DNA from 3 places in the Pseudomonas sp. SJZ080 genome. Region 2 is predicted to be linked to each of the others. Evidence: predicted binding sites of a transcription regulator. Region 2 holds the regulator's gene; each other region holds the start of a gene.
What was found. The regulator sigma-54, encoded in region 2, starts transcription at its own class of promoters, with help from an activator protein. The targets are predictions, from matches to a motif close to ANTGGCATNNANNTTGCTNT.
Positions count from the first base shown of each region.

Region 1 (3,281 bases), on a different contig from region 2:
TGCCTTGCATGGCCTTGATCAGCCCGGAAGTACGCAGGTCGTTGAAGCCGTCCTTGCGCATCTGGATATCGATTTCCAACGAATTGCCTTCGGCCATGATCAGCCGTTGCAGGTCTGGTGTGTTCTTCACCACTTCATAAATCCCCACGCGCCCCTTGTAGCCAACGTTGCACTGGTCGCAACCGACCGGCTCATAGATTGTGAACGAGCCAATGCGTTCCTCGGGAAAGCCTTCCTTGATCAATGCCTCGCGGGGAATGTCGATGGGTTTCTTGCAATGGCTGCACAGTTTGCGCGCCAGGCGCTGGGCGATGATCAGGCTGACCGAGGTGGCGATGTTGAACCCCTGAATGCCCATATTGTGCAGGCGGGTCAGGGTTTCCGCGGCGCTGTTGGTGTGCAGGGTCGACAGCACCAGGTGACCGGTCTGGGCGGCCTTGATGGCAATTTCGGCGGTTTCCAGGTCGCGGATCTCACCAACCATGATCACGTCCGGGTCCTGGCGCAGGAACGAGCGCAGCGCCTGGGCAAAACCCAATCCCTGCTTGGGATTGACGTTGACCTGGTTGATGCCTTCCATGTTGATCTCCACCGGGTCTTCGGCGGTGGAGATATTGATGTCCACGGTGTTGAGAATATTCAGCCCGGTATAGAGCGATACGGTCTTGCCCGAACCGGTGGGGCCGGTCACCAGGATCATCCCTTGCGGCTGCTTCAGCGCGGCCATGTACAGGTCTTGCTGCTCCGGCTCGTAGCCGAGGGCGTCGATGCCCATTTGCGCGCTGGACGGGTCGAGGATCCTGATCACCACTTTCTCGCCCCACAGGGTCGGCAGGGTGTTGACCCGGAAGTCGATGGACTTGCTCTTGGACAGGCGCATCTTGATCCGCCCATCCTGCGGTTTGCGCCGCTCGGAAATGTCGAGGCTGGCCATGACTTTCAGGCGCGCAGCGATGCGGTTGGCCAGTTGAATCGGCGGCTTGGCGACTTCACGCAGCATGCCGTCGGTGCGCATCCGCACACGGTAGGTTTTCTCGTAGGGTTCGAAGTGCAGGTCGGAGGAGCCGCTCTTGATCGCGTCGAGCAACATCTTGTGGACAAAGCGCACCACCGGCGCATCGTCGGCGTCTTGCCCGGCGATGGCGTCCTGGTTGCGGTCATCGATCGACTCGATGTCGACGCCATCGAGGTCGACATCGGCCATGTCTTCCAGGCCGGTACTGTGGCTGTCGAAAAATTTCTCGATGGCGTCGCTGAGCTTGTCGTCCTCAACCAGAATGGCTTCGGTGTTCAGCCCGGTGCTGAACTGGATATCGTTGATGGCCTGGTAATTGGTCGGGTCCGAAACCCCGACGAACAACTTGTTGCCGCGCCGCCAGAGGGGCAGGGCCTGGTGCTGGCGAACCAGTTTTTCGCTGACCAGCCCTTTGGGTTGGGACTCTTTGTCCAGGCAGTGGAGGTCCAGCAGCGCCATGCCGAAATGCTCCGAGGCGATCTCGGCGACCTGACGACTTTTCACCAGTTTGTTCTGTACCAGATAACTGACCAGGGAGAGCTTCTGGCGTTGGGCTTGCTGATACGCCTGTTGCGCGCTTTTGTCAGTGAGCAGTTCGGCCAGGACCAATTGCTTGGCCAGACCGCTAAGGGCGATGTCATTCATGGGGATACCGGACGCAGACAGTTCATGACTTATAGCCTAGTCAACCGAAGGAACCAAACCAGGGCTGCTGTGGTGACAAAAAGTGTCAGTTAGTGCGGACCTTGTGTGCTGGCAAAAGCGCCGCGTTGTTCTCGCGCCCCGTTAACAGGGGATTAACGGATTGGCACGGGCTGTGCTGTGGCTAGTTCAGATCATGAGATTTCGACTCATGCATGGAGCTTGTCTATGAATACTCAGAAAGGTTTTACGCTTATCGAACTGCTGATCGTCGTGGCGATCATCGGGATTCTGGCGACGTTTGCGTTGCCGGCTTACTCGAAATATCAGGCACGGGCGAAGGTGACGGCGGGGTTGGCGGAGATTGCAGCATTGAAGGTTTCGTTTGAAGACCTGATGAATGCCGGCACTGCAGAACCCACCACGCTGGCAGGTGCTGGAACGACTACGCAGAACTGCGCCATCGCTGTAACCGGTACGGTTGCGTCCGGCGCTGGCACCATTGTTTGCACGCTGCAGAAGGCCCCCGCACCTGTGGCAGGTAAAACCATTACGCTTACTCGTAGCGCAACTACGGGCTGGTCATGCGCAACCGGCGTCACTGCCGATTACGCACCGCCTGGTTGCACGGCCTCTGCAACGTAATGCTGCAGACGTGTAAATAGAAGAATGCCCCATCGCGAGATGGGGCATTTTTTTGGGGTAAAAACGTCAAATTCGCCGTGGTGCTTAACGAGACGTAGAAAACCCCGCAAATTCATGGCCTTAGGCCCACACGAAAACCCGCAACTTGCATGTACATAAAATCGAAGTCATGCAATTTGCATGATTCCGAAAATTGGCTGTTTGTATAACATATTGATTTATATAGATTTATTTCCGTTCTCAACATTGGCACAGCGTTCGCAATATACCCAGTAACCCTGCTGACAAGACACGCAGCAGACTTTATGAAAAAACAGGAGTTACTCGTATGAAGAAGTTCGCTATCGCTGCCGCTACTGCTACTGCTACTGCTACCGCGCTGACCCTGACCATGGCCAACGCTGCATTTGCTCAAACCACCCAGGCTACCCAGTCTCCAATGGTGCTGGCTGCTGGTGAAGTGACAGAAGCCAAAGAAGCAACCTCTGACACTTGGATCACCACCAAAGTCAAAGCTGACCTGGTGACCGAAAAAGGCATTCCTGGTACCGACATCAAAGTCGAAACCAACAAAGGTGTTGTATCCCTGTCGTCCACCGTTGCGGTGACTGACGCTCAGAAAACCACCGCCGTGGCTATCGCCAAGAAAATCAAAGGCGTCAAAGCGGTCTCCGCTGATGGCCTGAAAGCGGAGTAAGGCAAGACTTCTCGCCTGGACTGGGAGGAGGCGCGGTAGACGAGCCGAGTCATACGTCTGCCGCCACTTGAGAGTTCATGCGACGGCCACAAGGATGTGGCCATTACAGGCCCCGGACATTCGTGTTCGGGGCCTGTTCTATTGTGGGCACCGCAAAACCAAACTGTAGGAGCCGGCTTGCTGGCGATGGCGGTGTGTCAGTAAACAGTTTCGTCGACTGACACCGCCATCGCCAGCAAGCCGGCTCCTACAGAGGACGGTTCAGTTACCGCGCTTGCTGGT
Region 1 is NZ_VIUK01000013.1:40,641-43,921, reverse strand. It holds gene pilB (type IV-A pilus assembly ATPase PilB) at 1-1,660, opposite strand, end outside; gene FBY04_RS17865 (pilin) at 1,886-2,302, shown strand; gene FBY04_RS17860 (BON domain-containing protein) at 2,631-2,999, shown strand; gene FBY04_RS17855 (DUF2845 domain-containing protein) at 3,261-3,281, opposite strand, start outside.
Region 1: the regulator sigma-54 is predicted to act here: its motif matches at 1,820-1,839, upstream of FBY04_RS17865 (pilin).

Region 2 (3,281 bases):
AGAGCCGTCAGGTCGTGCGCGACGTCAGCCTGTCCATCGACAGCGGTCAGATCGTCGGCCTGCTTGGCCCTAACGGTGCCGGCAAGACCACTTGCTTCTACATGATCGTCGGCCTGGTCCAGGCCGATCAGGGCCGCGTCCTGATCGACGATCTGGACGTCAGCCACCAGCCGATGCACGGTCGTGCGAAGGCCGGTATCGGCTATCTCCCGCAAGAAGCGTCGATCTTCCGCAAACTCTCGGTCGCCGACAACATCATGGCGATCCTCGAGACCCGCAAGGAACTCGACAAGGCCGATCGTCGCAAAGAACTGGAAAGCCTGCTGCAGGAATTCCACATCAGCCACATCCGCGACAACCTCGGCATGAGCCTGTCCGGTGGTGAACGCCGCCGCGTGGAAATCGCCCGGGCACTGGCAACCAACCCGAAATTCATCCTCCTCGACGAACCCTTCGCCGGCGTGGACCCGATTTCGGTGGGCGACATCAAGCAGATCATCTACCACCTCAAGGCCAAGGGCATTGGCGTGCTGATCACTGACCACAACGTCCGTGAAACCCTGGATATCTGCGAAACCGCCTACATCGTCAACGATGGCCAGCTGATCGCCGAAGGTGACTCTGCCACCATCCTGGCCAACGACCTCGTGAAAGAAGTCTATCTGGGCCATGAGTTCCGCCTTTAAGCACTGAGGTGTCTGGCTGGTTGCCCGAGCGCCTGTCTCGATAAAAAATCAATACTTTTTTATTGTTACAGCGCTCTAGGCAAACGCTGCAGTTTCGGGCATATAATTTGCTTATGTTTGGCGCTCCGGCGCCCTGTAGTGGATGGCGCATGTGCGCCGGCGAATAAGGTGTTTAGCCCCTGCCATGAAACCATCGCTAGTCTTGAGAATGGGCCAGCAGCTGACGATGACACCGCAGCTGCAACAGGCCATCCGCCTGCTCCAATTGTCGACCCTGGACCTGCAACAGGAAATCCAGGAGGCCCTGGAGTCCAATCCGATGCTCGAACGCCAGGAAGAAGGCGACGACTTCGATAACACCGACCCTTTGGCCGACAAAGCCGAACAGCAACCCAACGCCGACGTCTCAGAACCCTCGTACCAGGAAACCGCCCCGACGGTGGACAACCTCGATGAGGGCGACTGGAACGAGCGTATCCCCAACGAATTGCCCGTCGACACTGCATGGGAAGACGTCTACCAGACCAGCGCCAGCAGCCTGCCGAGCAACGATGACGACGAGTGGGATTTCACCACCCGCACATCGGCCGGTGAAAGCCTGCAAAGCCACCTGTTGTGGCAACTGAACCTTGCGCCGATGTCTGACACCGATCGCCTGATCGCCGTGACCTTGATCGATTGCATCAACAATCAGGGCTACCTGGCCGAAACCCTCGAGGAAATCCTCGAAGCCTTCGATCCGGAGCTCGACATCGAACTGGATGAGATCGAAGCCGTCCTGCATCGCATCCAGCAATTCGAACCGGCCGGTATCGGTGCCCGCAACCTCGGTGAATGCCTGCTGTTGCAATTGCGTCAGCTGCCCGCCAAGACACCTTGGCTGGCCGAGGCCAAGCGCCTGGTCACCGACTACATCGACTTGCTCGGCAGCCGCGACTACAGCCAACTGATGCGCCGCATGAAGCTCAAGGAAGATGAACTGCGCCAGGTGATCGAACTGGTCCAGAGCCTCAACCCACGCCCAGGCTCGCAGATCGAGTCGAGTGAAGCCGAATACGTCGTTCCCGACGTGATCGTGCGCAAGGACAACGAGCGCTGGCTGGTAGAACTGAATCAGGAATCGGTGCCCCGCCTGCGGGTCAACGCCCAATACGCCGGTTTCGTGCGCCGCGCCGACACCAGCGCCGATAACACCTTCATGCGCAATCAGTTGCAGGAGGCCCGCTGGTTCATCAAGAGCCTGCAGAGCCGTAACGAAACCCTGATGAAAGTTGCCACCCAGATCGTCGAGCATCAGCGCGGTTTTCTGGAATACGGCGACGAAGCGATGAAACCGTTGGTGTTGCATGACATCGCCGAAGCGGTGGGCATGCACGAATCGACGATTTCCCGGGTGACCACGCAAAAATTCATGCATACCCCTCGGGGCATATATGAGCTGAAATACTTTTTTTCCAGCCACGTCAGCACCTCCGAAGGCGGCGAATGCTCGTCCACGGCGATCCGCGCGATCATCAAAAAACTGGTTGCGGCGGAAAATCAGAAAAAGCCGTTGAGTGACAGCAAGATCGCTGGTTTACTGGAGGCACAAGGCATTCAGGTGGCTCGCCGCACCGTCGCCAAGTACCGCGAATCCCTCGGGATCGCGCCTTCGAGCGAACGCAAGCGGTTGATGTAGAGCCACGCCACAGCGTTCCAGTGGTAGATCATCTGATCTACCGCTTTATGCACTGGCAACGAAGGAGAAGCTGTATGCAAGTCAACATCAGTGGACACCAACTGGAAGTGACCGAACCTCTTCGCACCTACATCGGCGAAAAACTCGAACGATTAGAGCGGCATTTCGACAAGATCACCAACGTGCAAGTCACGATGACGGTCGAGAAGCTGAAGCAGAAAATCGAAGCCACACTGCATATTCCCGGCAATGAAGTGGTCGCAAACGCGGAACATACCGACATGTACGCGGCGATCGACGCGCTGACCGACAAGCTGGATAAACAACTCAAAAAGCATAAGGAAAAGACCCAAAGCCTCCTCCAGGGCGCGACCGGTCGTTAACACTCCCAACCCATGATCCGACTTGAAAGCATCCTGACCCCCGGCCGTTCCCTCGTGAACGTGCCGGGCGGCAGCAAAAAGAAAGCCCTCGAGCAAATTGCCAACCTGATCGCCCGGGAAGTGCCGGATCTGGAGATGCAAGATGTCTTCGAGGCTTTGATTGCCCGTGAAAAACTTGGCTCGACCGGTTTTGGTAACGGTATAGCTATCCCCCACTGTCGGTTGAAAGGTTGCACCTTGCCCATCAGTGCCTTGATGCACCTGGATGCTCCCATCGATTTCGACGCCATCGACGGCGCTCCGGTCGACCTGCTGTTCGTTCTGCTGGTCCCGCAAGCGGCCACCGATGCGCACCTGGAATTGCTCCGCCAGATCGCCAGCATGCTTGATCGCAAGGAAGTCCGTGATCGCCTGCGTAGCGCCGCGAGCAATGAAGCCTTGTACCAGGTTGTCCTGGACGAGCAAAACAGGCACTAATCATGCGCTTGATCATCGTCAGTGGCCGCTCCGGCTCAGGTAAAAGTACCGCACTCG
Region 2 is NZ_VIUK01000003.1:333,657-336,937, forward strand. It holds gene lptB (LPS export ABC transporter ATP-binding protein) at 1-686, shown strand, start outside; gene FBY04_RS06380 (RNA polymerase factor sigma-54) at 871-2,364, shown strand; gene hpf (ribosome hibernation-promoting factor, HPF/YfiA family) at 2,439-2,747, shown strand; gene ptsN (PTS IIA-like nitrogen regulatory protein PtsN) at 2,760-3,224, shown strand; gene rapZ (RNase adapter RapZ) at 3,227-3,281, shown strand, end outside.

Region 3 (3,281 bases), on a different contig from region 2:
GCTTGTGACTGGCGATCAGCGGACGCAAGACCAGCTTGTCGGTCACGCAGTCGATCACGGACAGGTTCGGCAGCGTCTGGCTGGAAACCTGGGAAATCGCTTCACCGGTAACCAGCGCTTCGATGTCCAGCCGATCGGCAATACGGGAAGCAGCGCGCAACATCATACGCTTCAAAACTACACCCATATGACTGTTATCGACTTTCCCGAGAATTTCTCCCAGTACTTCCTCGAACGGCACACTGACAAATAACACGCGTTGGGAGCTGCCGTACTTCTTCCAGATGAAGTGCGCGACTTCCATGACGCCCAGTTCATGGGCCCGCCCGCCCAGATTGAAGAAGCAGAAATGGCTCATCAGGCCGCGGCGCATGATCTGGTAAGCGGCAACAGTGGAATCGAAGCCGCCGGACATCAGTACAAGCGTCTGCTCCAGTGCACCCAGCGGATAACCGCCGATGCTGTTGTGCTGGCTGTGGATCACAAACAACCGTTTGTCGCGAATTTCGATACGGACTTCGATTTCCGGCTCTTTAAGCGAGATTCCGGCGGCACCGCACTGGCGACGCAGTTGGCTGCCGACGTATTTCTCGACATCCATCGAACTGAATTCATGCTTGCCGGCACGCTTGCAGCGCACCGAAAAAATCTTCCCGGCCAGCGAGTCACCGAAGTGCAGCTTGCACTTGGCGACGATGTCATCGAAGTCGCCCAACGGGTATTCGTCGACCTGCAGGAAATGCGCGATGCCCGGCATGCAGCTCAGGCGGTCGGTCATGTCCTTCAGTACTTTGGGCTCAGTCACGCGGGTTTCAAGCTCGAGATTGTCCCACACACCGTTCACCACCACGGCCGGGTCCAGGTCACGGAGCACGGTGCGGATGTTTTTGGCCAACTGGCGGATGAAACGCATCCGTACCGGGCGGCTCTTGATGGTGATCTCGGGGAAGACTTTTACGATTAGTTTCATGAAAACAGCGCGCGCTGGGCCAGCCGAAAAAGGGGGGCGCGGATTATAGCGGAAATTGCTCAAGGTTTAACCAGTTAATGTGCAGAAGGTTTTCAACGCACCAAAACGGGTCATTTACTGGCTTCAACGCAACATTGTAGGGCGACATTTTGCCCCGCAATGCGATTTGTGCCTTTATAAGCGTGATATTGGGGCAAAAAACCCATGGTGGGGCACTGGCATGCAATTTGCTCCCTTGTGAGGCAGGTTGCCTTGGCAGAGTATTCGCGCCGGCATCACCCACATTCTAAGGGCATCCACTACTAAGCCCGAAGCCACCCGGAGGACACTATGTCGAAGTCGGTTCAACTCATCAAAGATCATGACGTCAAGTGGATTGATCTGCGCTTCACGGACACCAAAGGCACTCAGCACCACGTGACCATGCCGGCTCGCGACGCGCTGGATGAAGCTTTCTTCGAAGAAGGCAAAATGTTCGACGGTTCCTCCATCGCTGGCTGGAAAGGCATCGAAGCCTCCGACATGATCCTGATGCCGGACGACAGCACCGCTGTCCTCGACCCGTTCACCGAAGAGCCGACCCTGATCCTGGTTTGCGACGTGATCGAGCCTTCGACCATGCAAGGCTACGACCGCGATCCACGTGCGATCGCCAAGCGCGCCGAGGAATACCTGAAGTCGACCGGTATCGGTGACACCGTATTCGTTGGTCCGGAACCAGAATTCTTCATCTTCGACGAAGTGAAGTTCAAGTCCGACATCTCTGGCTCCATGTTCAAAATCTTCTCCGAACAAGGTTCGTGGATGTCCGACCAGGACGTGGAAGGCGGCAACCGTGGCCACCGTCCAGGCGTCAAAGGCGGCTACTTCCCTGTTCCGCCGTTCGACCACGACCACGAAATCCGTACCTCCATGTGCAACGCCATGGAAGAAATGGGCCTGGTCATCGAAGTTCACCACCACGAAGTGGCGACTGCCGGTCAGAACGAAATCGGCGTGAAGTTCAACACCCTGGTAGCCAAGGCTGACGAAGTTCAGACCCTGAAGTACTGCGTGCACAACGTGGCTGATGCCTACGGCCGCACCGCCACCTTCATGCCTAAGCCTCTGTACGGCGACAACGGCTCGGGTATGCACGTTCACCTGTCCATCGCCAAAGATGGCAAGAACACCTTCGCTGGCGAAGGCTATGCCGGCCTGTCCGACACCGCTCTGTACTTCATCGGCGGCATCATCAAGCACGGTAAGGCCCTGAACGGCTTCACCAACCCGTCGACCAACTCCTACAAGCGTCTGGTCCCAGGCTTCGAAGCTCCGGTAATGCTGGCCTACTCGGCTCGCAACCGTTCCGCTTCGATCCGTATTCCTTACGTGTCCAGCCCTCGCGCTCGCCGTATCGAAGCCCGCTTCCCGGATCCGGCAGCCAACCCATACCTGGGCTTCGCTGCACTGTTGATGGCTGGCCTGGACGGCATCCAGAACAAGATCCACCCTGGCGACGCAGCTGACAAAAACCTGTACGACCTGCCGCCTGAAGAGGCGAAAGAGATCCCACAAGTTTGCGGCAGCCTGAAAGAAGCCCTGGAAGAGCTGGACAAAGGTCGCGCGTTCCTGACCAAAGGCGGCGTGTTCTCCGATGACTTCATCGACGCTTACATCGCCCTGAAAAGCGAAGAAGAAATCAAGGTCCGCACCTTCGTACACCCACTGGAATACGAGCTGTACTACAGCTGCTGATCCGGTAGCGCTGCAGCACGCGGCGTGACAAAAAAGAGGCCTCCTTCGGGAGGCCTTTTTTATGCCCGCAATTCAGCGGGTGAACATTCCCCCTTGTAGGAGCCGGCTTGCTGGCGATGGCATCCACAAGATCGCTATCGCCAGCAAGCCGGCGCCTACAAGGGGGGTTATGCGGTGTTTGGGGGATTTCGGTAAATCATGCCCAAATGTTTACAACTTGGGCCAACCGTCGCCACTGACCTATGCTGCAATCCAACGTTTTCGTTTCTGGTCGATTTTATGGGTCGTGGTTTTCTATTGATGCTGTTGTTGACTGCCCTGCCCGCCGCCGCAGCGCAGATCTATAAGTACACCGACGCCGCCGGTAACACCGCCTACAGCAATCAACCGCCCGACGGCGTGAAGGCGCAGCCGGTCGAGTTACCGCCACTCAATAGCGTCGAGCGCCAGGCGTCTCCTGCCGCACCTGCCGAAGCCACCAGCAGCGAACAGTCGCGCAGCGCCTACGAGGTGCTGGAGTTGACCAACTTACCCACCACCGAAGCGCTGCGCGCCAACAACGGCACCTTCACCG
Region 3 is NZ_VIUK01000001.1:126,834-130,114, reverse strand. It holds gene thiI (tRNA uracil 4-sulfurtransferase ThiI) at 1-970, opposite strand, end outside; gene glnA (glutamate--ammonia ligase) at 1,301-2,707, shown strand; gene FBY04_RS00665 (DUF4124 domain-containing protein) at 2,987-3,281, shown strand, end outside.
Region 3: the regulator sigma-54 is predicted to act here: its motif matches at 1,185-1,204, upstream of glnA (glutamate--ammonia ligase).